4 regions of the Buttiauxella agrestis genome follow, and region 1 is predicted to be linked to each of the others. Evidence: predicted binding sites of a transcription regulator. Region 1 holds the regulator's gene; each other region holds the start of a gene.

Region 1 (7,810 bases):
TCTGAAGAACGAGATCAGCGCCGATGGTGGCAGCATGACCTATCCGGGAAACTGGGCGCTGGCTTGGGTAAACCAGGAAACGCCAGCTCTGGCAATGCCTGCCATTGAATATGTTATTGATGGCGACCGCGAATTCCGCCAGCTTGAAGCAGAACTGGCAAAAGCCAATGAGCGCAACGATGGCCACGCTATTGCGCTGATTCACGGTAAGCTTGATGCAGTAGATGCCTGGACGATTCGCTCCCGCGCTTCAAGTTTACTGCACGGTTTAGGCTTCAGTAATGAGCAACTCGAGCGCCCGGTGAGTGATTTCTCCGGTGGCTGGCGTATGCGTCTGAACCTCGCACAAGCTCTGATTTGCCGTTCCGATTTACTGCTGCTCGATGAACCGACTAACCACCTGGACTTAGATGCGGTTATCTGGCTCGAACGCTGGTTGAAAAGTTATCAGGGCACGTTAATTCTGATTTCCCACGACCGAGACTTCCTCGACCCGGTGGTCAGTAAAATTATTCACATTGAACAAGAGCAGATGTTTGAGTACACCGGCAACTACTCGTCGTTTGAAGGCCAACGTGCCACTCGCCTGGCGCAACAGCAGTCGATGTATGAAAGCCAGCAGGAGCGTGTCGCGCATCTGCAAGGTTTTATCGACCGTTTTAAAGCAAAAGCCAGCAAAGCAAAACAAGCACAAAGCCGCGTGAAGATGCTCGAACGCATGGAGCTGATTGCCCCAGCGCACGTTGATAACCCATTCCATTTCAGCTTCCGTGCTCCGGAAAGCCTGCCAAACCCGCTGCTGCGTATGGAAAAAGTCAGCGCCGGTTATGGCGAACGCGTGATTCTGGATTCCATCAAACTGAATCTGGTTCCTGGCTCACGCATCGGCCTGCTTGGCCGCAACGGTGCCGGTAAATCAACGCTGATTAAATTGCTGGCGGAAGAAATCGAACCGTTGAAGGGCGATATCGGGCTGGCGAAAGGTATTAAGCTCGGTTACTTCGCACAGCATCAGCTCGAGTACTTACGCGCTGACGAATCGCCATTGCAGCATCTGGCGCGTATCGCACCGAAAGAGCTGGAACAGCAATTGCGTGATTATCTGGGCGGATTTGGTTTCCGTGGCGACAAAGTCACCGAACAAACCGCGCGTTTCTCCGGTGGTGAAAAAGCACGTCTGGTCCTGGCGTTAGTGGTCTGGCAGCGCCCTAACCTGCTGCTGCTTGATGAACCCACCAACCACCTTGATCTCGACATGCGTCAGGCACTGACCGAAGCGTTGATTGATTTTGAAGGCGCGCTGGTAGTGGTTTCGCACGACCGTCACTTATTGCGTTCAACTACTGATGATTTGTATCTGGTCCACGACGGCAAAGTCGAAGCCTTTGATGGCGATCTGGAAGATTATCAGCAGTGGCTTGTCGATCTGCAAAAGCAGGAAAACCAGCCGCTCGATTCTGCAAAAGATAACGCCAACAGCGCACAGTCCCGTAAAGATCAAAAACGCCGTGAAGCAGAATTGCGCACGCAAACTCAGCCGCTGCGCAAGCAAATCACCACGCTTGAAAAGCAGATGGAAAAGCTGAATGCCCAGCTTGCGCAAGTGGAAGAAAAACTGGCTGACAGCGCTATTTACGACCAAAGTCGTAAAGCAGAAATGACTGAATGTCTGCAAACTCAGGTGAAAGTGAAGTCAGCACTGGAAGAGTGCGAGATGGAATGGCTGGACGCGCACGACCAGTTAGAGCAGATGATGCAGGCCGAGTAACCGTTTGGCCTCACCCTTCTCGAAAAGTAAGGATGAGGCCCGCGAACTTAATGCCAAATCAACAGGGCACATGCTGCGGTCAGCAATCCCATAAAGACATTGAAAATTGTCCAGGAGCGGCGACTGCGCAACAGTTTGCCGATCATGCTGCCAAACGCAATCCAGATAATACCTGCAACAATGTTAACCAGCGCAATTCCGATACTGATTAACGCCACGGAATGCAGGTACTGAGCACCGGCAAGGCTAAAACTTGCCACTGCACCCAGTGCCATCAACCAGGCTTTAGGGTTGATAACCTGTAGTAAACCGCCCTGCCAGAATGGAATAGGAGCCGGAGGCGCCGCATCCGTTTCCAGTTTTTCATAGGTCGCGGTGCCGATTTTCCATGCCAGCCATAATAGGTAAGCACTCCCGGCAATCTTCAGGATAAGGTGCAAAGCAGGATACAAAAGGATTAAGCTACCGACGCCAAAGGCCACCAGCAACAGGATGCATTGCATCCCAAGCATGATGCCAATCATCAACGGAATGGTGCGCATAAAGCCGTAATTGGCGCCGGAAGAAGTCAGTAACATATTGTTCGGGCCGGGTGTAATAGCCGCGACCCAAAGAAAACCAAGCATTGAGAAGAAAAGCGTTTCCATGAAATGGGTGCTCCACACCCGGTAAAGTTAATTAGCAAACTAAATGAAACTAACAGTGTGATATGGCTACGACAAGTCCCGCAGTATTGAATTTTAATCACGAAGAAGATGATCAATTTCGTCCGTTGAAGGGTGTCAGTAATCCGCACCTGCAAACCATGCTTCCGCGTTTGATTCGCCGTCGCCTCAATTTCAAACCTCATTGGCAACGTCTGGACATGCCGGATGGGGATTTTGTCGATCTTGCCTGGAGCGAAGACCCACGCCAGGCATTGCATAAACCACGGTTAGTTGTTTTTCATGGTCTCGAAGGCAGCCTGCACAGCCCATACGCTCACGGCTTAATTGAGGCCGCCAGCAAGCAAGGCTGGCTGGGCGTAGTCATGCATTTCCGTGGATGTAGCGGTGTGCCAAATCGCATGAAGCGCATTTACCACTCGGGCGAAACTGAAGACGGTAGCTACTTCCTGGACTGGCTCAGTACCCGTTATGGCAAAGTGCCGACGGCGGCAGTGGGGTTTTCCCTCGGCGGGAATATGCTCGCTTGTTTAATGGCTAAACAAGGTGCTGACTGCACGCTACAGGCCGGTGTCATAGTGTCAGCACCTCTGATGCTGGAACATTGCAGCGCGCATATCGAAAAAGGCTTCTCCCGCGTTTATCAGCACTATCTTTTGAATCTGCTGAAGAAAAATGCCGCACGTAAGCTCAGAAGCTATCCGGGGACTCTCCCTGTTGATATGCGTCAGCTTAAAGGAATGCGCCGTCTGCGCGAGTTTGATGATTTGATTACGTCAAAGATTCACGGCTTTGCTGATGCTATCGACTACTACCGTCAATGCAGCGCGATGCCATTACTGCCACAAATCAAAACCCGGACGCTCATCATCCACGCCAAAGATGACCCGTTTATGGATCATCATGTGATCCCGGATAAAGCCATATTGCCTGCTAATATCGAATACCAACTTACGCGCTACGGTGGGCATGTTGGGTTTGTGGGGGGCACGTTACGCCGCCCTGAAATGTGGCTTGAGCAACGCATCCCGCAATGGCTGTCTCAATTTTTGGACCAGTAATATGATGATTCCCTGGCAAGACCTGCCTCCCGAAACGCTTGATAATCTGATTGAATCCTTTGTATTACGCGAAGGCACAGATTATGGTGAACAAGAGCGCTCACTTGAGCAAAAGGTGGCTGATGTTAAGCGCCAACTGCAAAGTGGTGAAGCGGTACTGGTATGGTCAGAACTTCATGAAACGGTGAATATCATGGCTCGCGGGCAATTTCGCGGCTAAGCCTGCCTATACTGCATAATACAACTGCCTTCACCCAACCAAACTTGCTACTACCCATGGAGTTGTTGCCTTATGTCAGCCAAACATCCGGTTATTGCCGTAACAGGTTCCAGCGGCGCGGGAACGACCACCACCAGCATCGCCTTTCGTAAAATCTTCCAGCAATTAAACCTACGTGCAGCTGAAGTTGAAGGCGACAGTTTCCATCGTTTCACCCGTCCTGAAATGGATATGGCGATTCGTAAAGCGCGTGACCTTGGCCGCCATATCAGCTACTTCGGGCCGGAAGCCAACGACTTCGGCTTACTTGAACAAACGTTTATTGAATACGGCAAAACCGGGCAAGGTAAATCACGTAAATATCTTCATACCTATGACGAAGCCGTACCCTGGAATCAGATTCCCGGCACGTTTACTCCATGGCAACCGTTACCAGAACCGACTGATGTTTTGTTTTATGAAGGCTTGCATGGCGGTGTCGTTACCCCGCAGCACGACGTCGCCAATGCCGTCGATTTACTGGTTGGCGTAGTACCGATTGTCAACCTGGAGTGGATTCAAAAACTGGTGCGCGACACCAGCGAGCGCGGTCATTCCCGTGAAGCGGTAATGGATTCCGTCGTGCGTTCGATGGACGATTACATCAATTACATCACACCGCAATTTTCCCGCACGCATATCAACTTCCAGCGTGTACCGACGGTAGATACCTCTAACCCGTTTGCCGCACGCGGTATTCCATCTTTAGATGAAAGCTTTGTCGTGATTCATTTTCGCGGTCTGGATGATATCGATTTCCCGTATTTGCTCGCCATGCTGCAAGGCTCATTTATTTCCCACATCAATACATTGGTGGTGCCGGGCGGCAAGATGGGACTGGCAATGGAGTTGATCATGACGCCGTTAGTTAAGCGCCTGGCGGAAGGTCGGAATATCAATAATTAGGGCGGCTAAACACCGCCCTTTTACTTCACTCTAGCCTTCAATCACTTCGTAGCTATGGGTGATGTTTACGGCTTTTTCCAGCATCAACGCAACAGAGCAGTACTTCTCAGCAGACAAGTCTACAGCGCGTGAAACCGCATTATCTTTCAACTCTTTGCCTGTCACGATGAAATGCAGATTGATATGTGTGAACAGACGCGGGGCTTCTTCGCGGCGCTCAGAGGTCAGTTTCACTTCACAATCCGTCACGTTGTAGCGGCCTTTTTGCAAAATAGAAACCACGTCGATTGCGCTACAACCACCAGCGGACATCAGAACCATTTCCATCGGACTGGGTGCTTTATCGCCAGAATTACCGTCCATCAGAATCTGGTGTCCAGAAGCGGACTCCCCAAGGAAGGTTAACCCTTCAACCCACTTCACTCGTGCTTGCATGTTACTTCTCCCGTTGAAAAAATTGTCTTTCAGAGTACGCAGATTCAGCAAATCTGGCAATGGAAGGCGACCTGCGTCAAGCTGAAACGAGACAATAGGAGACACTTGTCAAAAGCTATGCTAAAACAATCCAGATGCTACATCGATACATTGACGTTATGCATGTATGCAGAGGACATCACTAATTACAGGCAGCAAGAATGACTTGCATGCCATCTCCCCAAGGTGGGGAATATTCTAATACTTGCAACGCCAGACAGGATGTTTAGCGTCCTGTCGTTGGTAGCCAGTTATAAAACAGAGGATAACCGCGCATGGTGCTTGGCAAACCGCAAACAGACCCGACTCTCGAATGGTTCTTGTCCCATTGCCACATTCATAAGTATCCATCGAAGAGCACACTGATTCACCAGGGTGAAAAGGCTGAGACGCTGTATTACATCGTCAAGGGTTCTGTGGCTGTTCTGATCAAAGATGAAGAGGGCAAGGAAATGATCCTCTCCTATCTGAATCAGGGCGATTTCATTGGCGAGTTAGGGCTGTTCGAAGAAGGTCAGGAACGTAGTGCCTGGGTTCGTGCTAAAAGTGCCTGCGAAGTGGCTGAAATTTCATATAAAAAATTCCGCCAGCTCATTCAGGTCAATCCAGACATTTTGATGCGCCTGTCTTCCCAGATGGCTCGCCGTCTGCAAGTGACATCTGAGAAAGTCGGTAACCTGGCATTCCTTGATGTGACTGGTCGTATCGCGCAGACACTGCTGAACCTGGCTAAACAGCCTGATGCAATGACCCACCCGGACGGTATGCAGATTAAAATTACCCGTCAGGAAATCGGTCAGATCGTGGGTTGCTCTCGCGAAACCGTTGGTCGTATCTTGAAAATGCTGGAAGATCAAAATCTGATCTCTGCTCACGGTAAAACGATCGTCGTTTACGGCACTCGTTAATCTCCGTCTCAAAAATGGCGTGTTGCTTCATAACACGCCTTTTTTGTCTCTAAAATCTAACCCCTGCGGTAAAAAGGGATTAAATAAGACTTATGTGGCGTCGGCTTATCTACCATCCTGAAGTTAACTACGCACTGCGGCAAACGCTGGTGCTGTGCCTTCCGGTGGCAGTAGGTTTGCTCTTTGGCAATCTCCAGTCCGGCCTGCTTTTCTCTTTAGTCCCTGCCTGCTGCAACATTGCAGGGCTTGATACCCCCCATAAACGCTTCTTCAAACGCCTGATCGTCGGCGGTAGTCTGTTTGCCGTCAGCAGTTTGATCATGCAGCTTTTGTTGCTTTATACCTCCGTGCCGTTGCCGGTGATATTGGCCGTGATGGCGCTATTGCTGGGCGTCACAGCCGAAATCAGCTCCCTGCACGCTCGTCTGCTTCCCGCCTCACTCATTGCCGCCATCTTTACACTCAGCATGGCCGGGAATATGCCCATCTGGAAGCCCATGCTGCTGTATGTCAGCGGTACAATTTGGTACGGCGTGTTTAACTGGTTTTGGTTCTGGATGTGGCGCGAGCAGCCACTGCGTGAATCATTAAGCCTGCTCTATCGCCAACTGGCAGAGTACTGCGAAGCCAAATACGGGATGCTCACGCAGCATACCGATCCTGAAAAAGCGCTGCCTCCGCTCCTGGAGCGGCAGCAAAAAGCCGTTGACCTGATCACGGTCTGCTACCAGCAATTGCACATGCTGGCGGCGAACCAGCAAAATGGCTACAAACGCTTGTTACGTGCGTTTCAGGTCGCTCTGGATTTACAAGAACACATTTCCGTCAGCCTTCACCAACCTGCCGAAGTGCAAAAACTGGTTGAGAAAAGCCACGCTGAAGCCGTGATTCGCTGGAACGCGCAGACCATTGCGGCGCGTTTACGTGTGCTGGCTGATGACATTCTTTATCATCGGTTCCCACAGCGTTTCACGATGGATAAACAGATTGATGCCCTCGAGAAAATCGCACGTCAAAATCCGGATAACCCGGTTGGGCAATTTTGTCATTACCACTTCAGTCGGATTGGCCGTGTTTTACGCACCCAGCGCCCGTTATATATCCGTGATTTGATGGAAGACCGGCAGCGTCGTTTGCCACTTTGGGCAGCACTGAAAAGCTATTTGTCTTTGAAATCCGCCGCGCTGCGTAACGCCGCCAGATTAGGTGTAATGCTGACCATCGCCAGTATTTTGGGGGGGTTTTTACATCTGCCCAAACCTTACTGGATTTTGATGACGGTAATGTTTGTGACGCAAAACGGCTATGGCGCGACCCGGGTGAGAATTCTTCACCGGTCGGCAGGCACGATTGCAGGTTTGGCGATAGCGGGCATCGCACTGCACTTCCACTTTCCGCAAGATATCGCGCTGGCCGCGATGTTGGTCATTACGCTGGTCAGCTATTTGTTCATTCGTAAGAGTTACGGCTGGGCGACAATTGGCTTTACCGTCACGGCGGTTTACACCCTGCAACTGATCACCCTCAGCGCCGAGCAGTACATCGTCCCGCGCTTAATAGATACGTTGCTCGGCTGCCTGATTGCCTTTGGTGGCATGGTATGGCTGTGGCCACAGTGGCAAAGTGGTTTGCTGCGCCAGAACGCCCACGATGCTCTGGAGCGCGATCAAGATGCGATTCGCCTGATTCTGAGCAGTGACCCGGAACCCACGCCGCTGGCGTATTCGCGAATGAGGGTCAACCAGGCGCACAATGCCTTATTCAACTCG
Region 2 (7,810 bases), 1.1 Mb from region 1:
GGCTAACAACGCGCCGTCGATGCCGACTTCACCAAATTCGTTGACCAGCACCGCCCATTTTTCATGTTCAGGTTTATTGGCCAGCAAATGCAAAATGGTGGTGGTTTTTCCGCTACCGAGGAACCCGGTAATTAAGTTGGTTTTAGTCACAGGTGCTCCGGACAGGTTAACTGAATTTTTAAGTTTCCCTATCCTGAACGACATTGACCAAAAATTGAAGCGTGAACGGTCTTCATGTCCTTATGAAGACATTTTGATGATATTAATCGACAAGTTTTGCTACCGCTGCGCGCGCGCCGGTGGCTGATAATTCATTCCAGGCGGAAGTGACGCGTGTTACAAATTCTTCATTCAATGGCAAGTCACTGCCAAAGATTTCGTGCAGGCTGAGTAGGGCGTTGACGCGTTCGTCATCGGTGCTGTTTTCGACCAGCGTTTTGATTTTCGCCGCCAGCGGGTCGCGAATATCAATCTCGTTCCCGGCATCATCGCTGCCACTGACATAGCGCATCCATCCGGCAATTCCCAGCGCCAGGCATGGCCACTCGTCATCCTGCTGTAAATGCCAGCGGACACTCTCCAGCATGCGTTGCGGCAGCTTCTGGCTGCCGTCCATCGCGATTTGCCAGGTGCGGTGTTTCAGCGCCGGGTTATCAAAGCGCTCAAGCAAGTTATGCGCATACTGCGGCAAACTCACGCCGGTGACACGTAACGTCGGTGCCTGCTCTTGCATCATTAAACGGTGTGCTGCCTGGCGGAAATTCGCGTCGGCCATGCAGTCATTAATATGCTGGTATCCCGCGAGGTAGCCAAGATAAGCCAGGAAGGAGTGGCTGCCGTTGAGCATACGAAGTTTCATTTGCTCCCACGGCATCACGTCTTCGACCATTTCTACGCCGACTTCTTCCCACGCCGGGCGGCCTGCCACAAAATTATCTTCAATCACCCACTGAATAAATGGCTCGCCAGAAATTGCGCATGGGTCTTCAACGCCTAATACATCAGTAATTTCTTGTAGCGACTCGGGCGTTGCCGCAGGCACGATTCTGTCGACCATGGTACTTGGGAAGGTCACATGTTCGCGGACCCAGTCGGCTAATTCCTGGCTGCGCGTTTCCGCCATACCAATGACTGCGTTACGCACCACATGGCCGTTATCAGGAATGTTGTCACAGGACAGCACGGTGAACGGACGCAGGCCACGTTCACGACGGCGATTCAGGGCTTCAACCAGAATACCCGGTGCGGAATGGGGCTCAGTCGGATTTTGCAAATCGTGAATAATGCGTTCGTTATTGCTATCAAGCTTTCCGGTTGCCGGGTCGATGCAATATCCCTTTTCAGTCACGGTAAGAGACACAATCGCGACCTGGGGTTCGCAGAATTTTTCAATAATCGCGTCCAGCCCATCAAGTTTTGCATTAAGGCACTCGTTAACCGCACCGACAATAATCGCCTGATTGCCGTCGCGACCCTTTTCCAGCACGGTATATAAATGATCCTGCGCCCGCAGCGCGCTCATTAACTTATCGCCGCTGAACAGGCTTATTTCGCAAATGCCCCAGTCACCGCCTAACTTATTGAGCACCCGGTCAGTCAACAACGCCTGGTGTGCGCGGTGAAACGCACCAAAACCAAAATGGACGATGCGGGTTTTTAAAGCCTGGCGGTCATAATTAGGCTGTTGAATGTCGGCAGGTAACGTGACTGAAGCAATTGTGTTCATAAAATGCAAATCCTGGTTAACCAATTAGTAACATGGCTCAGTCTAAAGTTATATGACAACAAATTAAATTGGTGTGCTGCCTTTATCCCTTTAATGTGAGCTGGATCAACCAATATCACCGCAAAATTTGACCGGATAGAAGAATCCGGTATGGTAGTCAGCAATACAGCATTCATGAATTGGTATGACAACTTAACTAAGGAACTGTCGATGGAACAAACATGGCGTTGGTACGGCCCAAAAGACCCGGTATCTCTGGATGATGTGCGTCAAGCGGGCGCGACCGGTGTCGTTACTGCTCTGCATCACATCCCAAATGGCGAAGTCTGGCCGGTTGCCGACATCAAAGAGCGTCAGGCTGTGCTGGCAGCGAAAGGGCTAACCTGGTCCGTGGTAGAAAGTATTCCGGTGCATGAAGAAATCAAAACGCATTCCGGTGACTACGATAAGCATATCGCCAACTACCAGCAGAGCATTCGTAACCTGGCTGAATGCGGCATCGACACCGTGTGCTACAACTTCATGCCGATTCTGGACTGGACGCGTACCGACCTGGAATACCAATTGCCAGACGGTTCAAAAGCCCTGCGTTTTGACCAGATTGCTTTTGCGGCGTTTGAGCTGCACATCCTCAAGCGCAAAGGTGCTGAAGCGGATTACAGCGAAGAAGAGCAGCGTCAGGCGCTGGACTACTTCAACAATATGTCCGATGCCGAAAAAGAAAAATTGACCCGCAATATCATTGCTGGTTTACCTGGTGCGGAAGAGGGTTACACCCTTGACCAATTCCGCGCACGCCTGGCGGAATACGACGGCATCAGCAAAGATCAATTACGTGAAAACATGGCGTACTTCCTGCGTGCGATTGTTGCCGTAGCCGAAGAAGTTGGCGTGCGTCTGGCGGTTCACCCGGATGATCCACCGCGTCCGATTCTGGGCCTGCCGCGTATCGTTTCAACCATTGAAGATATGCAGTGGCTGAAAGAAACCGTCGACAGCATTTATAACGGCTTCACCATGTGTACGGGTTCTTACGGCGTTCGCGCTGATAACGACCTGGTGCGGATGATTGAAACCTTCGGCGATCGCATTCACTTTACTCACCTGCGCGCAACGTGCCGTGAAGATAACCCGAAAACCTTCCATGAAGGCGCGCACCTGCAAGGTGATGTGAACATGGTTGCGGTAGTGAAAGCGATTTTGACTGAAGAACAGCGTCGTAAAAACGCCGGTGACGTGCGTCCGATCCCAATGCGTCCGGATCACGGTCATCAGATGCTTGACGATCTGCACAAGAAAACCAACCCAGGCTATTCAGCGATTGGCCGCCTGAAAGGTCTGGCTGAAGTACGTGGCGTGGAACTGGCTCTGAAACAGACGATGTTCCCGGATCTGCTGAAGTAAGCTGAACATTATTGATGTCAAAAACGCGCCTTCTGGCGCGTTTTTTTATGGCTGCAATTTAGACCTATTTATACAGACCCAGGTTACCCGTGAGCCTGGTGATTTTTTTCTTCGGTCCAATTAACCCGATTGCGACCAGTTCAATGTTATTGCTCAATACAGCAGAAATGCGTTCCCCATATTCATCATATGTCTTACATGACTGCGCCAGAGCGCTGAAGGGCATCGTATAAATCTCTTCGTCTGCTTCAGAAATGTTGAGCAGTTCCAGTATATAAGCTCCGGGTGCCAGCAGGATCGGCAAAGGGGCATAAATAACGCCAGGATAATTGACGGCATCTGCACTTTGCATGTCAGGACCGACCAGATTTTCCACCGTATGGCCGAAACTCATACCAATAACGCTGGCGGCGTTGATGGCAAGCCCAGGACTTAGGTCTTTATCAATAATAATTGTGCTTCGATGTTGGCTGGCGTCGAACTTCATATTTTATCCTCGCGGGGGAATCTGGAATGGCTCATGGAGTCGCTCTTTGTGGTCAATATAATGCAGGAAGCTCGCGGGAAAATGCTGTCTAAATAGCTTGAAAAATGCACGAAATAAGGCAGGATTAACCCATTAATTACCTAAAATTAAAAGGATCTGACCTAATGGCCTTAAGCACAACAGATGTAAAGATTCTGGCTCTCTTACAAAGCGATGCTCGCATGACGAACCAGTCTGTGGCCGATTCCATTGGGTTATCCGCTTCACCCTGCTGGCGAAAAATACGCAAGCTTGAAGAAGACGAAGTGATTCAGGGTTATCGTGCAGTAATTAACCGTCGCAAAATCGGCCTGGCAGTAATGGTGTTCGTTCGTGTAACCATAGACAGCCACAGTGAATCAGAAGCGAAGAAGTTTGAAGAGGAAGTCGCAGCACTTGAGGATGTGGTTGCGTGCTACAGCATCGGTGGCGATGCCGATTTCTTATTGCAGGTCGTGGCGCGCGATCTGGATTCTTACGCGGATTTTGCCATGTCAGTAGTCCGTCGTTTACCAGGGATTAAAGAAATGCAGAGTATGTTTGTGCTCAAGGAGATCAAACCGCTGGTTAGCTATCCGATTAAGAAATAGCAGAAATATGTTTGCCCAAAATAAAAACCCGCCGCAGCGGGTTTGATATCTGTCGGTTAAACCGCAAAATACTGATTAGTCTGCGCGACCCATAGAGCGCTTTTCAGCGATATGAATACGGATCTTCTCACCTGTCACCATATATTCTGGAACCTGAATCACCAGCCCAGTAGACATCGTTGCAGGCTTGGTGCGGGAGCTTGCTGACGCGCCTTTGATGCCAGGTGCCGTTTCAACAATTTCCAGGTCCACAGTCTGCGGCAGTTCAAGTGCGAGCAGTTGGCCATCCCAGGTCAGAACCTGCATGTCTGGCATGCCGCCTTCAGGGATGAATTGCAGCTCTTCTTCAATCTGATCTTTGGTGAAGATATACGGGGTGTAATCTTCTTTATCCATGAACACATATTCGTTGCCATCGATATAAGAGAAATCAACGTAACGACGGGTGAGGGTAATCGTGTCGACGATGTCATCGCCTTTGAAGCGCTCTTCAACTTTCTGTCCAGTGCGGACATCAGAAAAACGCATTTTATAAAGCGTTGCTGCGCCACGGGCGCTAGGTGCCTGGATATCGATATCTTTAACAATCAGCAGCTTGCCGTTGTAATTCAGTACCATACCCTTTTTGATTTCATTAGCTCTTGGCATCGAAGTTTCCTGTAAAAAATTGAGGAGCGAAAATATTGCGTCAAATTACTCGCGAGGCGCATTTCAGGCAAGCGGATTTAATGGATAAATCGACATAGTAAAGCTACGTCACTACTGCTACAGTCCTGGCTCTTGTCAGCCCACCGGAGCATTGATGATGGACTGCCGTCCCGATTGCGGCGCGTGTTGTACCGCGCCTTCTGTATCAAGCCCGATTCCGGGCATGCCCAATGGCAAACCTGCCAATACAATTTGCGTTCAGCTCGGCGCGGATATGCGCTGTAAAATCTTTACTTCGCCGTTGCGACCAAAGGTATGCGCCAGCCTGCAAGCGTCCCGCGAAATGTGCGGCACCACGCGCCAGCAGGCAATGGACTACCTGATTTATCTCGAAGCGGCGACCGCGCCTTAAATGTCCTTTATTCTCGCCATGCAATACGCAGTGATAGCTATCATGCCCAGCGCGATATAAAACACAGTGTGATAATTCCAGATCTCTGCCACCACACCTGCCATAGAGCCTGCGATAATCCAGCCGACACGCGTGGTATTAGTATAAAGCGTTGTTGCGGCACCGGCCTGGCCAGGCATTAAATCCTGAAAATAGAGCATGCCGATACCGGCCAGAATGCCGATGAAAATCGCATTCAGCAGTTGCAGGCCGAGCAGCATATATTCGTTGTGTATCGTCAGCAGCCCAATGTAAAACAGCAGGCCAGCGACGCCCGCAATACGCATCAGGAAACGTTTACCAAAGCGTTTGGCGTAATATCCGGCGATCAGCATGGTTGGGATTTCAAGCCCGGCTGCGGTTCCCATCATCACGCCCGCCAGTTTCTCCGGCAGATGTAATTCATTAATGATATAGAGCGGCATATTAATGATGTAGAGGCTGTTACAGCCCCACATCATGGTGCAGGCGACAAACAGCAGCAGGGCATCGCGACGGTTACGGCGTGGTGCTTCAAGTTTGGTGGTTTTCGCCATTCCTTCTTTACGCATCGACGGTAAAAGCAGCCGCACCATCACGCTGCACACCACAAACGCGAAAGCCGCACATAAATACATGGTGGTAAAGCCAAAACCGAGCGCCAGTGCGTAAGCGATAGGCGGGCCAATCACCCATGCCAGCGAAACCTGCGCACGCAAAATAGAGCTGAACATTACCGCTTCGCGACCCGTGTGATCGGCGTGTTCGCGCGCAAGGGCAAACATTTGTGGGTTGGCGGTCGAGCCAAAGCTACTCAGGAATACACCGACAAACAGCAACACGAAATAGTTGCGGTTCCAGGCAAACAGCACGCAGGCGAGAGCGCCCAATAAGCAGCAGACAAAAATCAGCGATTTGCGGTCGCCTTTGCGGTCAGAACGGCCAGCCAAAAACTGACTGACTAAAATACCGATGACGGCGCTACCGGTGAAAAAGAAACCGACCATCGCTGGACGGACATGCACTTCTTCAGTCAGAAACAAACTCAGAGTCGGGGTTTGTAATGCCCCCGCAATTCCGGTTAAAAAAGCTACAATCAAAAAGGCAGAAGAAGTGATATCAAGGGGCTTACGGGTTGCCGCTATGGGGGAGTTTTGCATTCTCTCGGAGTCGCTTATTAATGAACGCGCGGAGTTTACGCGCCTTGTCAGAAAATAAACAGTTGTTCAAATCAAAAGCGACACGAATAGATAAAACGCCGTTCCTTTTTATGTTCAGCAAAAGCTGACGCTCAATAAAGGAGTGCTGAAAGCTCTGTGATATCGCTCACTTTTGCGGCGTTAGACGCGGCGAAAATGTGCGTAACCTCTAAATTTCGGTAACGAAATCACAACAACTCTTGCCTGATCCGCGGGGAATCATCACACTCCTTGAAACGTTTCAGCGTCGTCTTATTTTGTATCAGGAGTGGGATGGCGCATTTTTTCTCATTGCAGCTGAATCGTTTCAATTCAGCAGGAGAGGAGAACCATGTTCCAGTTATCTGTACAAGACATCCACCCAGGCGCAAGCGCCGGGAATAAAGAAGAAGCCATACGTCAGGTTGCCGCTGCGCTCGCGCAGGCCGGGAACGTCAGCATTGGCTACGTTGAAGGTATGCTGGCCCGTGAGCTGCAAACTTCGACTTACCTTGGCAACGGCATTGCCATTCCACATGGCACTACTGATACCCGCGATCTGGTGCTGAGAACTGGCGTGCAAGTATTCCAGTTTCCGCAAGGAATCGAGTGGGGCGAAGGCCAAACTGCCTATGTCGCTATTGGTATCGCCGCGAGTTCTGACGAGCACCTTGGATTACTGCGTCAGCTGACGCATGTGCTGAGTGATGACGACGTTGCTGAACAACTCAAAACCGCAACTTCAGCAGAAGAGCTGCGTGCGTTGCTGATGGGCGAAAAACAGTCTGCATCTTTGCTGTTTGATAACTCCTTACTGGCATTGGATGTGACCGCAACCGACCTGATGACGCTGCAAGCATTGAATGCCGGGCGTATTAAACAGGCGGGTGCTGCAAATGCGGCATTCGTCAGCGATGTAGTTTCCAGCAAACCGCTCTATCTGGGGCAGGGTATCTGGCTGAATGACAGCACCGAAGGCAATCTCGCCAGTGCTGTGGCTATCAGCCGTCCTGCTTCTGTATTTGAAGCTGAAGGCCAACCGGTATCGCTATTGATGACGGTGGCAGTGGCCGACGACCAACCTTTGCAAGTTCTTAATCGCTTGAGCGACATGCTGATCAACAACACGGCTGACCGGTTGCTGAACGCAGATGCGCCAGAGTTGCTGACGCTGCTGACCAGTGATGAAGCCGTCACGCAAAACAGCCTGAGCGCCGAGTTCCAGATTCGTAACGAACATGGTTTGCACGCCCGTCCTGGTACGGTGCTGGTGAATACCATCAAACAATTTAATAGTGAGATTACCGT
Region 3 (7,810 bases), 4.6 Mb from region 1:
CTTTAGTTTTCATTTTTTATCAGTCCAGTTAATTGCGCCACCCCTGTTCTCGAGTGGCGCGGTGCCCTGCTTTTCTATTGTTGTCTTATTTAGTAACCAGCTTCAGGTCAACCGGGATTTTAGAGTCGACTTTCTCGCCTTTCAGAACTTTGTCAGCAGTTTCAACACCGATAACGCCAATCTGATCGGCCATCTGGGCAACCGTCGCGCCCAACTTACCGCTTTCAACTGCTTTTACGCCGTCAGCAGTGCCGTCAAAACCAACCACCAGAACGTCAGATTTACCGGCAGTTTGCAGTGCACGCAGAGCGCCCAGCGCCATCTCGTCATTCTGAGCAAATACCGCCTGCACGTCTGGATGGGCTGTCAGCAGGTTCTGCATTACGTTCAGGCCTTTAGTACGGTCGAAGTCAGCAGGCTGGCTCGCCAGAACGGTAAATTTGTGTGCAGCAGTCGCTTGTTTAAAGCCTTCACCACGTTCACGCGCAGCAGATGCACCGGCGATACCTTGCAGTTCGATAACTTTCGCGCCTTCACCGAGTTTCTTAGCGATGAAGTCACCCGCCATTTTACCACCGGCAACGTTATCAGAAGCGATGTGGCTCACTACGGTGCCCTGGTTTGCCATACGGTCGAGCGTAATTACAGGGATTTTAGCCTGGTTCGCCATTTTCACCGCATTGCCGACAGCATCGGAATCAGTTGGGTTGATAAGCATCAGCTTGGTGCCACGAACTGTCAGATCCTGCACGTTCGCCAGCTCCTTCGCCGGGTTGTTTTGCGAATCCAGAACAATCAGGTTGTAGCCCAGTTTGTCGGCTTCTTTCTGCGCGCCGTCTTTCAGGGAAACGAAGAACGGGTTATTCAGCGTGGAAACAACCAGCGCGATGGTGTCTTTGGCCATCGCGTTTGCACTTACGGTGGCACTCAGTGCAACAGCAGAAACCAGAGTAGCCAGCTTTTTCATATTCATAGTCGGATGTCCTGTAGGGTTATGATTGTTACTGCTTTTTATTGTCCACCAGCACCGCCAGTAAAATAACCACTGCTTTGACGATCATCTGGTAATAAGAAGAAACACCTAATAAATTCAGTCCGTTATTCAGGAAGCCTAAGATCAGCGCACCGATCAGCGTACCAACAATCCGCCCTTTACCGCCCGCAAGGCTGGTGCCGCCAAGCACTACCGCAGCGATGGCATCCAGCTCATAGCCTGTACCTGCCGTCGGTTGCGCAGAGGAAAGACGTGCCACCTCAATGATCCCGGCCAAAGACGCCAGCAGACCGCAAAGTGAGTAAACGATAATTTTAACTTTGTTAACGCTAATACCAGACAGACGCGTCGCCGCTTCGTTACCGCCCAGCGCATAGATATAACGACCCAGACGTGTGTGGTGCAGCATGTACCACGCAGCCAGGAAGACCACACCCATAATCCACACTGGAGTAGGAATTCCCAGCGGACGGCCAATACCAAACCAGCCAAACACATCGGCGTTATCGGAGAAACCCGTGTTGACCGGGCTGCCGTTGGTGTAAACCATAGTCACGCCGCGCAGAAGGAGCATCATCACCAGTGTTGCGATAAATGCCTGCACTCGCCCTTTCGCGACAATCACGCCAGTCACAGCACCGATTGCCGCCCCAAGTGCCAGCGCTCCGGCAACTGCCACCAGCGCATTCACTTCTAAGCCAACAATCGAGGCTGCTACCGCTCCGGTTAGCGCCAGTAAAGAACCGACGGACAGGTCGATTCCCGAAGTCAGAATAACCAGCGTCATCCCGACCGCCATAATGGCGTTCACAGAGGTTTGTTGCAGGATATTGAAGAGGTTATTGACGGTGAAAAAGTTCGGGCTAAGGCTCGATACAACTGCGATCAACACCAGCAGTGCGATCAGTGATTTTTGCTCTAACAGCCACGCTTTGGTGAACCAGCGACGGGTCGGAATAGACTGGGTACTCATTTTACAGACTCCTGATTCACGCGATTTAACTTGCCGACGGCCGCCGCCATCAATATTTCCTGGGTCGCTTCTTCACGGGTAAATTCCCCACCAGGATGCCCTTCATGCATCACCATAATTCGGTCGCTCATACCGAGGACTTCCGGCATTTCTGACGAAACGAGAATGATGCTTAACCCATCTGCTTTGAACTGATTGATTAATTGATAAATTTCTTTTTTCGCCCCAACGTCAACGCCGCGCGTTGGCTCATCAAGGATCAACACTTTCGGACGCGTCATCAGGCCACGGGCAATCGCCACTTTTTGCTGATTTCCCCCTGATAGCAGGCCAATCGGCTGTTCCATCGACGGGGTTTTCACGTTAAACAAACGGATAAAGTCCTGAACCGCTTGCTGTTCATCTTTATGCTTCAGGCTGCCGACGTTATGGCTGAAATAGCGCAGCGCGGTCAGCGACATGTTCTCTTTTACTGACATGCCGAGCACCAGCCCGTCACGTTTACGGTCTTCAGAGATATAAACAATGCCGTTTGCCAGACCATCTTGCGGCGAACGCGTCACCACTTCGCGACCATCGAGTGCCACATAGCCACCAGTGCGCGGCAGTGCGCCATACAGCACTTTCATTAATTCGGTGCGCCCGGCGCCCATCAAACCGGCAACGCCGAGGATCTCGCCTTTGCGCAACGTGAAACTCACATCATGCACGCCAGGTCCGGAAAGGTTATCGACGCGCAGCAGGATTTCGCCGGGTTGCTTATCCAGACGAGGATATTGTTCTTCAAGTTTGCGCCCGACCATCATTTCGATAAGCGTATCTTCGGTCAGCGTCACCACTTCACGCTCGGCGATAAACTGCCCATCGCGGAACACGGTCACGTCGTCGCAAATCTCGAAGATTTCTTTCATACGGTGCGAGATATAAACGATGCCACGCCCTTGAGCTTTCAGCTCGCGGATCACGCGGAATAAAGAGTCGGTTTCGGTATCGGTCAAAGCATCGGTTGGCTCGTCCATCACAATGACTTTCGACTCAAAGCTCAGAACCTTGGCGATTTCGACCATTTGCTGATCGCCGATCGACAAATCACCCACCAGCTTTTGGCTGTTAAAGCGCAGGTTCAGTTTCGCCAGCAATTTGTCTGCTTCGGCATACATCGTTTTCCAGTCGATTTTGCCGAAACGGTTAACGAACTCACGGCCAAGGAAGATGTTTTCCGCAATGCTGAGTTGCGGAATCAGATTGAGTTCCTGGTGAATAATACCGATACCCGCTTCCTGGGAGGATTTCGGGCCATTGAACGTGGTTTCTTTGCCAAGCCACAACAGCGAACCCGCATCACGCTGATAAATGCCAGTCAGCACTTTCATCATGGTGGATTTGCCTGCGCCGTTTTCACCCACCAGCGCCATCACGCGCCCGGCGTATACATTCAACGCCGCCCCAGAAAGGGCTTTTACACCTGGGAACGATTTATCGATCCCTTTTAATTGCAGTAACGGTTCCATGCCGGCCTCAGAAAGTTACGCCAGCACAGAGAATGATATTCGCATACGGGGAACACTCCCCGCTGCGAATAACCGCCTGGCTTTCAGCGGTGTGTTGCTTGAACTGCTCATGACTGATGTAACGAATAGAAATGGTGTTTCCCTGGTGTTGTTGCAGTTGCTCGATGTAACTGAGCAACGTTTCGTGGAGTTGGGGATTATGTTGTTTAATTTCCGAAGCTAAGACGGCAGCTTCAACCTGCATCTCTTGTGTTACGACTTCAACGACCTGCATAAAACCCGGTACGCCGTGAGTCAGTGCCAAATCAATACGCGGTGTATTGCGTGGAATGGGCAACCCGGCATCGGCAATCACCAGCGTGTCGGTGTGGCCAAGACGAGAAATAACAGACGAGATATCAGCGTTGAGAACAGTGCCTTTCTTCATTTTCTTACTCCACTAGCGAAACGTTTCGCTGAGGTAAAGTGTAGGAAATGTAGTGATGGGAAAACAACCAGTGCGTGACGAAAATGTGATCATCATCGAAACGTTTCGCTGTTCTGTTTCAAAAAGGGAGAAATGAGAGCGCGCACAATCAAAAAGACAAAAAAAAGCCCCTTCGATTGAAGAGGCGTTGGGATTAAATCTCGACCTGGGTTCCTAACTCAATAACCCGGTTTGGTGGGATTTCGAATTGGTCAGGAGCGCGCAAGGCATTGCGTTGCAGTGCGAGGAACAGTTTGCCGCGCAGTCGCAGATACCAAGGGCGTTTACCGATGATCAGTGATTCATGCGACATAAAGAACGATGTCTCCATCATTCGGCAACTCAACCCTTCCAGGCCACAGCGGTGGAACACCTCTTCCACGTTTGGCGTTTCACGCCAGCCGTAGCTTGCGACCACGCGCCAGAAGGTTGGCGAAAGCTGTTCGATAGAAACACGACGTACATTATGAACATACGGCGCATCTTCGGTTCGCAGCGTAAGCAGCACTACCCGCTCATGCAAAACTTTGTTGTGCTTAAGGTTGTGAAGCATTGCAAAAGGAATCACGTTCAGCGCACGGGACATATAAACAGCGGTGCCCGGAACACGTACTGGCGGTGATTTTTCCAGGGAGGCAATCATCGCTTCCAGTGAATTTCCGTGCTCATGCATACGACGCAGCAGGCGGAAACGCTCGCTTTTCCAGGTCGTCATAATGATAAACATCACCAGCGCCAGGCAAAGCGGCAACCAACCGCCGGAGAAGATTTTCACAACGTTCGCAGAGAACAGCGGAATGTCGATGCACAAGAATGCAAAGCCCATCAGCAGCACAGCAACTTTGTTCCAGTGCCAGTTTTTGGTCGCGACCGTACAGCAAAGAATGGACGTCAGGACCATCGTACCCGTTACCGCGATACCGTACGCCGCCGCCAGGTTACTGGAATGCTCAAAGCTCACAATCACAATCACCACAGAGATATAGAGGAGCCAGTTAATTGCTGGCACATATATCTGCCCTGACTCCATTTCCGAGGTATGGATGATGCGCATTGGCGACAGATAACCCAGGCGAACTGCCTGGCGAGTCAACGAGAACACACCGGAAATCACGGCCTGAGAGGCGATAACCGTGGCAAGTGTTGCCAGAATCATCAGCGGGATCAGCGCCCAGTCTGGAGCCAGTAAGAAGAATGGGTTCTTAATCGCTTCCGGGGTTTTAAGCAGCAGTGCGCCCTGGCCGAAATAATTCAGCACCAGAGACGGCAGCACGACGGAAAACCATGCAATACGAATAGGCAATTTACCGAAGTGGCCCATATCGGCATACAGCGCTTCAACACCCGTAATAGAAAGAACGACCGCGCCGAGTGCGAAGAATGAAACGGTTTTATATTCCAGGAAGAAATGCACAGCCCACGCAGGATTCAGCGCCTGAAGCACTTCCGGGTTGGCCATAATACTGCGTGCACCCAACACTGCCAGCACCAGGAACCAAAGCATCATGACGGGAGCGAACAGCTTGCCCACCATACCCGTGCCGTGTTTTTGAATCATAAACAGCAGCGTCAGGACCACTATCGACAGCGGGACAATATAGGCATCGAGTTGCGGGGCGGCTATCTCAAGCCCTTCGATGGCCGACATAACCGATATTGCCGGAGTAATGACCACCTCGCCATAGAAGAAGCTGCCGCCGATCAATCCCATGATCACCAGCACAGAAGTCATTTTCGCCGAGGTATGACGCCCAGCCAAAGACATCAGCGTCAAAATACCCCCTTCGCCAGCGTTATCCGCACGCATAACAAAGGTCAGATACTTAACCGAGACGACTAAGATTAACAGCCAGAAAATCAGAGACAAAAAGCCAAATACGGCGTCGCGTTCTACGCCAAACCCAAATTGACCAGACAGACATTCACGAAGGGTATAAAGCGGGCTAGTACCGATATCACCGTATACCACCCCAATTGCAGCCAGCGTTATCGCAGGCAATGATTGTTTATTATCAGCGCTCATAGACTAATCTTTTGTTGGAATCCCGAAAGCGTGTGCTTAGTCCCTTGGCCCACAAAAAGGCGCACAGTATGCACGATAATCAAGGAAATCGTACCCCTAAATACAACAGGCTTAACTTATGTCAGGGAAAAAAGAGCCGCTCATCAATCCATTAACGATAATATAGATGAACGATATACTCGATTTTCTGAACTCTGGTAACCGCGTAAGGATGCAATGCTAATTATGGCTCAATCACATTTATTGGCTGAAAGAATTTCACGGCTTAGCCAGGCGCTGGAAAAAGGATTGTTTGAACGCCAACACGCGGTGCGTCTTTGCCTGCTGGCAGCATTGAGCGGCGAAAGTGTTTTCTTGCTTGGCCCACCCGGAATCGCCAAGAGTTTGATTGCCCGCCGTTTGAAGTTCGCATTCCAGAAGGCACGCGCCTTTGAGTACCTGATGACACGCTTTTCCACGCCGGAAGAGGTGTTTGGGCCATTATCCATTCAGGCGCTAAAAGATGAAGGACGCTATGAACGCCTGACCGCCGGTTATTTACCAGAAGCGGAAATCGTGTTTCTCGATGAAATCTGGAAAGCTGGCCCTGCGATTTTGAACACTCTGCTGACCGCCATAAATGAACGCCGGTTCCGCAATGGCGCCAGCGAAGAGAAAATCCCCATGCGTTTGCTGGTGGCGGCATCCAACGAACTCCCCGAAGCCGACAGCAGCCTGGAAGCATTGTATGACCGAATGCTGATTCGCCTGTGGCTCGATAAAGTGCAGGACAAAGGTAATTTCCGTTCCATGCTCACCAGTCAGCATGATGAAAACGACAATCCGGTGCCGGAAAACCTGCAAGTTTCTGACGAAGAGTATTTTCAGTGGCAGAAAGAGATCGGCTCTGTTTTGTTGCCAGATGCTGTCTTTGAACTGATTTTCACTTTGCGCCAGCAGTTAGAGAATGCGTCAGGGGCACCTTATGTTTCTGACCGTCGCTGGAAAAAAGCCATTCGCCTGCTGCAAGCCAGCGCCTTCTTTAGCGGCCGAAATGCTGTCGCGCCAATTGATTTAATCCTTCTGAAAGATTGTCTGTGGCACGACACCGCGGCGATGAATTTGATGCAGCAACAGCTGGAAATATTGATGACCGGACACGCCTGGCAACAAAATGCCATGCTCAGTAAATTAGCGGTTATCGTGCAGCGCAGGATTCAATTACAACAGCAACATAGCGACCGTGAAGCGATCTCAGTCACCAAACAGGGCGGCATGTTTACGCGTCGTCCTCAGTACCAACTGCCGGATTATCTGACTGGCGAAACGCTGACATTGCTGCTCCAGCAACCGCTAAAACTCCATGATATCGAAGTTCTCCACGTCTCTGTCTCCCGTGAAGCCTGTGCACAATGGCTAATAAAAGGCGGGGAGTTACGCGGCAAACTCAACGGTATTGGTTTTGCCCAGGTGCTGAATATGGAAGTTGATAGTAGCCAACATCTGGTTTTGCGCGATATCAGCTTGCAAGGCACACGCCTGATGATGCCGGGTAAGCAACAGCAAGGGGTGCCTGAAGAGATCAAACAGCAATTTGACTCTCTTGAAGAGACCCTCCATCAGCAGCATGAGCGTTTTAACGATCAGCAAAAATGCCTGTTTATCCACAACGAATGGCTCGGAAAGATTGAAGCCAGCCTGCAGGATGTGGCCGAACAAATTAAACAGGCGCGGCATTAATGCTCAGCGTTGAAGCTCTTGATGTCATCCTCGCGATCAGCGAGGGTGAATTAATAGAAAGCGTCATTATCGCGCTTTTAGCTGCACCGCAACTGGCGCTGTTCTTTGAGAAATTTCCGCGGAT
Region 4 (7,810 bases), 150 kb from region 1:
AAATCGAAGTGGGCCGTATCTACCAGGGTAAAGTTACTCGTATCGTAGATTTCGGCGCATTCGTTGCGATTGGCGGTGGCAAAGAAGGTCTGGTGCACATTTCCCAAATCGCTGACAAGCGTGTAGAGAAAGTGACTGACTACCTGCAAATGGGTCAAGAAGTTCCAGTTAAAGTACTGGAAGTTGATCGCCAGGGCCGTGTACGTCTGAGCATCAAAGAAGCAACTGAGCAGTCTCCAGCAGAAAGCGCGGCACCTGCTGCACCAGAAGCTGAGTAAGCGATACCGATTAAGCTCCCCGTGGCAACATGGGGAGCTGTTTATTACGGGGCAGGGAGTCTCGTTTTAGGGCCGGCGGACAGGACGTCATCCAATTGTTGTCTTCGGGAGTGGGAAATGAAGCCTTTTTTGCGCTGGTGTTTCGTTGCGACAGCTCTCACGCTGGCAGGATGCAGCAACTCTGCCTGGCGTAAAAGCGAAGTCCTGGCGGTGCCTTTGCAGCCGACTTTGCAGCAAGAAGTCATTCTTGCACGCATGGAACAGATACTTGCCAGTAGGGCTTTAACCGATGATGAACGCGCACAGCTTTTATATGAGCGCGGAGTGTTGTATGATAGCCTCGGCTTGCGGGCTCTGGCGCGAAATGATTTTTCACAAGCGTTGGCAATCCGCCCCGATATGCCTGAAGTATTCAATTACTTAGGTATATATTTAACGCAGGCAGGCAATTTTGATGCTGCCTATGAAGCGTTTGATTCTGTACTTGAGCTTGATCCAACTTACAACTACGCGCATTTAAATCGCGGTATCGCCCTCTACTACGGTGGTCGTTATCGTTTAGCGCAAGATGATCTGCTAGCGTTTTATCAAGACGATCCCAATGATCCTTTCCGTAGTCTGTGGCTCTACATTGCTGAAAGCAATTTAGATGCAAAGCAGGCTAAGGTGGCGTTACAACAACGCCTCGATAAATCGGATAAAGAGCAATGGGGATGGAACATTGTCGAGTTCTACCTGGGGAACATTAACGAAAAAACGTTAATGGAACGCCTCGAGGCGGACGCAACGGATAACACCTCGCTCGCTGAGCATCTCAGTGAAACCAACTTCTATTTAGGTAAGTACTACCTAAGTCTGGGGGAAAAGGACAGCGCCACGGCACTGTTCAAGTTAGCGGTCGCTAACAACGTACACAACTACGTTGAGCATCGTTATGCATTGTTGGAATTAGCGCTCTTGGGCCAGGAGCAAGATGACCTGGCAGAATCGGACCAGCAATAGCTGACGAACATCGATCAGCCCATAAACTTTTTAATTAAAGTCATCACCTTAACGGGTGAGGGCGTTTTTGTTCGTTAATCAACCAAATTTGAGCCGGTTCACACTTTTCAATGAAAATTGCAGGTCAATTTCACGATGAGTTATGTAGACTGGCCGCCATCTACGAGGCACGTGTACTACATGACTGATATCATCGAGACTACTACTATCGAAACTACTTTTACCGACCTGGGTCTTAACGACTCCATCCTTAAAGCCCTGAACGATCTGGGTTACGAAAAACCATCTCCAATCCAGGCAGAGTGCATCCCACAACTGCTGGCTGGCCGCGATGTACTGGGTATGGCCCAGACAGGTAGCGGCAAAACTGCAGCGTTCTCTTTACCGCTGCTGCACAACCTTGATCCAGAGCTGAAAGCACCACAAATCCTGGTGCTGGCACCGACCCGCGAACTGGCGGTTCAGGTTGCTGAAGCCATGACGGATTTCTCTAAACATATGCACGGCGTAAACGTTGTAGCCCTTTACGGTGGCCAGCGTTATGACGTGCAGCTGCGCGCCCTGCGTCAGGGACCACAAATTGTTGTTGGTACCCCAGGTCGTCTGCTTGACCACTTAAAACGCGGTACGCTGAATCTGTCCAGCCTGAAAGGTCTGGTACTGGACGAAGCTGATGAAATGTTGCGTATGGGCTTCATCGAAGACGTTGAAACCATCATGGCTCAGATCCCAGAAGGTCATCAGACCGCTCTGTTCTCTGCAACTATGCCAGAAGCGATTCGTCGTATTACCCGTCGTTTCATGAAAGATCCGCAGGAAGTACGCATTCAATCTAGCGTTACTACTCGCCCGGACATCAGCCAGAGCTACTGGACTGTGCACGGTATGCGTAAGAACGAAGCATTGGTTCGTTTCCTTGAGTCTGAAGATTTTGATGCGGCGATCATTTTCGTACGTACCAAAAACGCAACTCTGGAAGTGGCAGAAGCGCTGGAACAAAGCGGCTATAACAGTGCTGCACTGAACGGCGATATGAACCAGGCGCTGCGTGAGCAAACTCTGGAGCGTCTGAAAGACGGTCGTCTGGACATCCTGATTGCAACCGACGTTGCAGCTCGTGGTCTGGACGTTGAGCGTATCAGCCTGGTTGTTAACTACGACATCCCGATGGACTCTGAGTCTTACGTTCACCGTATCGGCCGTACTGGTCGTGCAGGTCGTGCTGGCCGTGCTCTGCTGTTCGTTGAGAACCGTGAGCGCCGTCTGCTGCGTAACATCGAACGCACCATGAAGCTGACTATTCCTGAAGTTGAACTGCCAAACCGTGATCTGCTGAGTGAGCGTCGTCTGGCTAAGTTTGCAGCTAAAGTTCAGCAGCAACTGGAAAGCAGCGATCTGGATCTGTACCGTGGTCTGCTGGCGAAAATCCAACCTTCTGCTGAATCAGAAGAAGCGCTGGATATGGAAACACTGGCTGCAGCACTGCTGAAAATGGCACAGGGCGAACGTCCTCTGATCCTGCCACCAGATGCACCAATGCGTCCACGTCGTGAATTCCGTGAGCGTGATGAGCGTTTCGAGCGTTCAGACCGTGCTCCACGTGGTGACCGTGGCGATCGTGCTCCGCGTGGTGACCGTCCAGAGCGTTCAGCTTCAGATCGTCCACAGCGTGATGGCGATGCACCACGTCGTGAACGTCGTGACGTTGGCGATATGGAACTGTACCGTATCGAAGTTGGCCGTGATGATGGTGTTGAAGTTCGTCACATCGTTGGCGCTATCGCTAACGAAGGCGATATCAGCAGCCGTTACATTGGTAACATCAAGCTGTTTGGTACTCACTCTACTATCGAACTGCCAAAAGGTATGCCGGGCGAAATCCTGCAGCACTTTACCCGTACTCGTATTCTGAACAAACCAATGAATATGCAGTTGATGGGTGATGCACAACCTCGTACTGATCGTGGCGGCGAACGTCGTGGCGGCGGTGCTGGTGCAGGTGCTGGCCGTAGCTTCGGTGGTGGTGAGCGTCGTGAAGGCGGCCGCGGTCCACGTCGTGACGGTCCAGGCGCTGGCGCACCACGTAGCTTCAGCGGCGAACGTCGTGAAGGCGGTCGTGGCCCACGTCGTGAAGATGGCGGTGCAGCACCAGCTCGTCGTCGTCCTACCGAAGCTTAATTGACAGAACTTTGTGCCTGCTGTTAATCAGCAGGCAGTGATAAAAATCCTGGTTATTGCAACCGGGATTTTTTTTATCCAAATTGTACTCATGTACTGGTACAATGTCGCGCAGCAAACCTGTCGCTTCGACAGTCGTTCATTGTTTCAGGAATTCGTATGGCAACCTTATCTACCACTCACGCATCGCCGTCTATTTTCGGCGGAGTCATGATTATTGGCGGCACAATTATTGGTGCCGGGATGTTTTCTCTGCCAGTGGTTATGTCTGGTGCGTGGTTTTTCTGGTCATTAGCCGCGCTGCTGGTGACGTGGTTTTGTATGCTGCACTCTGGTTTGATGATTCTCGAAGCCAATCTTAATTATCGAGTCGGCTCGAGTTTCGATACCGTGACTAAAGACTTATTGGGCAAAGGCTGGAATCTGATTAACGGCCTGTCCATTGCGTTTGTGCTGTATATCCTGACCTATGCCTATATTTCGGCGAGCGGTTCAGTTATCCATCACACGCTTGGCAAAATGTCTGTTGATTTCCCCGCAAGATTTGCCGGGTTGATCTTTGCCCTCGTGGTGGCGTTTATTGTCTGGATGAGCACGCGCGCTGTTAGCCGCATGACCACTATCGTGCTCGGTGCAAAAATACTCACTTTCTTTATGACGTTTGGCGGTTTGATGTGGCACGTCGAACCGGCAACATTGCTGGATAGCAAAGCGATTAATCCGAGCTATTTGCCGTATCTCTTTATGACACTGCCATTTTGTCTCGCCTCATTTGGCTATCACGGTAACGTACCCAGCCTGATGAAGTATTATGGCAAAGATCCGCAAACCATTAAGCGCTGCCTGATTTGGGGAACGCTGATGGCGCTGGGGCTGTATGTCATTTGGTTGATTGGCAGTATGGGTAATATTCCGCGCAGTGACTTCATCGCCATTGCGGACAAAGGCGGCAACATCGATGTGCTGGTAGGGGCGTTGAGCGGTGTGTTGAATAGCCGCGCGCTGGACTTGCTGCTGATCGTGTTCTCTAACTTTGCCGTTGCGAGTTCCTTCCTGGGCGTGACGTTAGGATTATTCGATTACCTTGCTGATTTATTTAAGTTCGACGACTCACCGGTGGGGCGCCTGAAAACCGCGTTGGTGACTTTTATTCCGCCAATGTTAGGCGGTGTTATCTGGCCTGATGGTTTTATCTACGCAATTGGTTTTGCCGGGCTGGCGGCGACTATCTGGGCGGCAATTGTTCCCGCGCTGTTGGCAAAAGCCTCACGTAAAAAGTTTGGCAGCCCAATTTATCGGGTGTGGGGCGGCAATAAAATGATTGTGCTGATTCTGATCTTTGGCGTGACCAACGCAGCAATTCATATCCTTTCAAGCTTCGATCTATTACCGGTTTATCATTAAATTTGTCGCCCCTCCGTTGAGGGGCGACATCATTAACTCGTCAAACTTTCATGCACATCCATCGCCAAATCAAATGAATGTAGTCGGGCTTCGGTATCAAAAATTTGCCCGTTCACCATGATTTCATCGGCCTGGGTTTCCCGCAGCAGTGAAATCAGCCCGTGGCGCACCTTCGCTGTATCGCCGACCAGCGACATGCTCAACGCTTGCTGAACGCCATACTTCTCTGCGGGACTCCAGAAGTTATCCATATTTTCAATCGGTGGCGGTAGTTGGCCAGTCTCACCGCGACGGAGTTTAACGAAAGCCTGCTGCATAGAGGTAAACAGGAATTCGGCATCACGGTTGCTGTCGGCGGCGACGATATTTATACACACCATCGCGTACGGTTTTTCCAGACGTGCAGACGGTTTGAATTGAGCGCGGTAAAGTTGCAGCGCCTGGAACAACATATCTGGAGCAAAGTGTGAAGCAAAGGCAAACGGCAACCCAAGTTGCGCGGCCAGCTGCGCGCTATACAAGCTGGAACCTAACAGCCAGACGGGGATTTTCGCGTTGTAACCAGGAACCGGGCGCACTACCGGGTTAGGATCGGTTGCGTCAAACCACGAAACCAGCTCACTGACATCGCGCGGGAAATTGTCGATATCGCCGCTCATATGACGGCGCAACGCCATCATTGTGCGCTGGTCACTTCCCGGTGCGCGGCCCAGGCCCAAATCGATACGGCCCGGATAGAGCGTTTCCAGCGTGCCAAACTGCTCGGCAATCACTAACGGCGAATGGTTTGGCAACATCACGCCGCCTGAGCCCAGGCGCAAAGTCTCGGTATTCGCCGCAAGATAGCCAATCAGCACGGATGTCGCCGCACTGGCGATACCGGTCATATTGTGGTGTTCAGCCAGCCAATAGCGATGGTAGCCGCGCTTTTCGGCAAGGCGAGCTAAATCCAGAGAACGATGGAACGCATCACGAGGCTGGGAGCCTTGTGGAATCGGGGCTAAATCCAGTAGAGAGAAAGGAACTTGGGTGATGTCAGACATAACGGCTCACTTTGTTAGACGAAGTGGGTAACTTCGTTTGCTGATAATTAGCCTTAGTATTGCGCAGAACCATCAACAATTAAGTAACAAAGTGAGCCTTTTCTCAGCTCTGAGTCACCAGTTCTAATCCAGCGACGCGTCGCCAGTAACCATTGCAATCACTTTGCTGCGCTAGCGTCAAAGGAGCATTACCATTCTCATTTTTGCGGAAGGCTTCCAGAACGCGCAATGTTTCCATCCCCATCGGCGATAAACGTACCATATCGACCAGGCCTTTCATCGATGCCAGTTCGTTACCGAGGTTGTAAACATAACCGCTCATGGTCTGAATGCCGTTAAGTACGAACACTTGCTGATTTTCCTGCGACAGCATATTGCGCCCGACAGGATATTTAATGCAGCAGGTTTCGCATTCATCTTTTGGCTTATCTTCAGAACGAGCGGTAAAGCAGCGCGCAGAATAGGCCAGCGGTAAATGACCGTAGCTCAGGACTTCCACTTCAAACTTGTTGCGAATACCTAGCTCATCACACTGAGTCAGCATGTTTGCCAGCCAGTCGCGTGACAACTCCACAGGCATGCACCAACGAATCATGCCTTGTTTGAGTAACAGACGCAGAGTCACCGCGTTATAACAGTTAAGCGCATGACCCGCGACAAACGGCAGCTTGCGCTCTGCCGCCATGTTCACCGCACCCAAATCGTTAGCTTCAATCAGGAAATCGCCATTCTCAACGTAACGTTTTAGCTCGTTGAGTTCAGACGGAGCCTGAACCAGGGCGAGGGTCGAAAGCACCACTTGTTTGCCCTGGCCTGCGAGGTTTTTCGCCATATCTAACCAGTCGCCAGTTTTGGTCGCACGACGCTTACTACACACTGACTCGCCAAGATAAATAGTCTCAGCGCTGCTGTTTGCGGCAGCCTGATAAAATTTTTCCAGTGTCTCTTTTGGCCAGTAGTAAAGCACCGGCCCTAATGAATATTTCATGGGTTTTCCTACTGCCATTTACGGTGATAGGCACCGAGTGTGGTTTGCGTGCCTTCGGCCATCTCGCCCAGCGCTTCCATCCACGCGGGTTGAGCGTGATAGTTTTCCGGATCGGCCATGCAGCGGTCGATAGCCTGACGCCAGACTTTGGCGACCTGGGTGACATACGCCGGGCTGCGCTGGCGACCTTCAATTTTCACCGAAGCAATATTTGCCGCGAGTAATTCAGGCAGCAGTTCAAGCGTGTTCAGACTGGTTGGCTCTTCAAGCGCGTGATATTTCTGGTCATCAACCAGATAGCGACCTTTACACAGCGTCGGATAACCTGCATTTTCACCATCCTGATAACGGTCAATCAGCACGTCGTTGAGACGCGACTCAAGCCCTTGCGGCGTTTGCTGCCAGCGGACAAACCGTGCCGGAGAACACGCGCCCACCGTATTTGGCGATTCGCCAGTCAGATAAGAAGAAAGGTAGCAACGGCCTTCAGCCATAATGCACAGGCTGCCAAAAGCAAAGACTTCCAGCGGCACCGGAGTTACCCTGGCTAACTGTTTTACCTGATGAATAGATAACACGCGCGGCAGAACCACTCGCGCGACATCGAAATGGCGATGATAAAAACGAATCGCTTCTTCATTGGTGGCGGAGGCCTGTACCGAAACATGGCGCTCAACGTGCGGATATCGTTCTGCTGCGTACTCAAGCATCGCCAGATCGGCGAGAATTAAAGCATCGGCTCCGAGTTGCGCTGCCATATCCACTGCTCGTTGCCAGCGCACATAGCCGTCAGGGTGCGCAAACGTATTGATAGCGATATGCAGTTTACGGCGATGTTGATGCACGTAACTCACCGCTTCTTGCAGTTTCTTCTCCGTGAAATTCAGTCCAGCAAAATGGCGGGCGTTGGTGTCATC

The links. Region 1 encodes CRP, which controls carbon source genes, mostly activating them, when cyclic AMP is high. Its sites were predicted from a motif close to ATGTGANNNNNNTCACAT; they were not measured.
Region 2: the regulator CRP is predicted to act here: its motif matches at 1,820-1,837, upstream of DY231_RS07115 (mannitol dehydrogenase family protein).
Region 3: the regulator CRP is predicted to act here: its motif matches at 3,989-4,006, upstream of rbsD (D-ribose pyranase).
Region 4: the regulator CRP is predicted to act here: its motif matches at 1,367-1,384, upstream of yrbN (protein YrbN).

Annotation. Positions count from the first base shown of each region.
Region 1 is NZ_UIGI01000001.1:382,084-389,893, reverse strand. It holds gene DY231_RS01825 (ABC transporter ATP-binding protein) at 1-1,768, shown strand, start outside; gene DY231_RS01820 (LysE family translocator) at 1,816-2,415, opposite strand; gene DY231_RS01815 (hydrolase) at 2,478-3,494, shown strand; gene DY231_RS01810 (YheU family protein) at 3,496-3,714, shown strand; gene DY231_RS01805 (phosphoribulokinase) at 3,787-4,659, shown strand; gene DY231_RS01800 (OsmC family protein) at 4,690-5,094, opposite strand; gene crp (cAMP-activated global transcriptional regulator CRP) at 5,409-6,041, shown strand; gene DY231_RS01785 (YccS/YhfK family putative transporter) at 6,134-7,810, shown strand, end outside.
Region 2 is NZ_UIGI01000001.1:1,495,441-1,503,250, forward strand. It holds gene DY231_RS07110 (CobW family GTP-binding protein) at 1-150, opposite strand, end outside; gene DY231_RS07115 (mannitol dehydrogenase family protein) at 263-1,726, opposite strand; gene uxuA (mannonate dehydratase) at 1,937-3,130, shown strand; gene DY231_RS07125 (DUF2000 domain-containing protein) at 3,195-3,617, opposite strand; gene DY231_RS07130 (Lrp/AsnC family transcriptional regulator) at 3,782-4,246, shown strand; gene yeiP (elongation factor P-like protein YeiP) at 4,322-4,894, opposite strand; gene DY231_RS07140 (YkgJ family cysteine cluster protein) at 5,052-5,306, shown strand; gene setB (sugar efflux transporter SetB) at 5,303-6,484, opposite strand; gene fruB (fused PTS fructose transporter subunit IIA/HPr protein) at 6,855-7,810, shown strand, end outside.
Region 3 is NZ_UIGI01000001.1:4,936,934-4,944,743, forward strand. It holds gene rbsK (ribokinase) at 1-13, opposite strand, end outside; gene rbsB (ribose ABC transporter substrate-binding protein RbsB) at 86-973, opposite strand; gene rbsC (ribose ABC transporter permease) at 1,002-1,967, opposite strand; gene rbsA (ribose ABC transporter ATP-binding protein RbsA) at 1,964-3,478, opposite strand; gene rbsD (D-ribose pyranase) at 3,486-3,905, opposite strand; gene kup (low affinity potassium transporter Kup) at 4,099-5,967, opposite strand; gene ravA (ATPase RavA) at 6,193-7,686, shown strand; gene viaA (ATPase RavA stimulator ViaA) at 7,686-7,810, shown strand, end outside.
Region 4 is NZ_UIGI01000001.1:528,627-536,436, forward strand. It holds gene pnp (polyribonucleotide nucleotidyltransferase) at 1-278, shown strand, start outside; gene nlpI (lipoprotein NlpI) at 396-1,280, shown strand; gene yrbN (protein YrbN) at 1,391-1,468, shown strand; gene DY231_RS02670 (DEAD/DEAH family ATP-dependent RNA helicase) at 1,461-3,458, shown strand; gene mtr (tryptophan permease) at 3,618-4,862, shown strand; gene DY231_RS02680 (luciferase-like monooxygenase) at 4,895-5,905, opposite strand; gene DY231_RS02685 (U32 family peptidase) at 6,009-6,893, opposite strand; gene ubiU (ubiquinone anaerobic biosynthesis protein UbiU) at 6,902-7,810, opposite strand, start outside.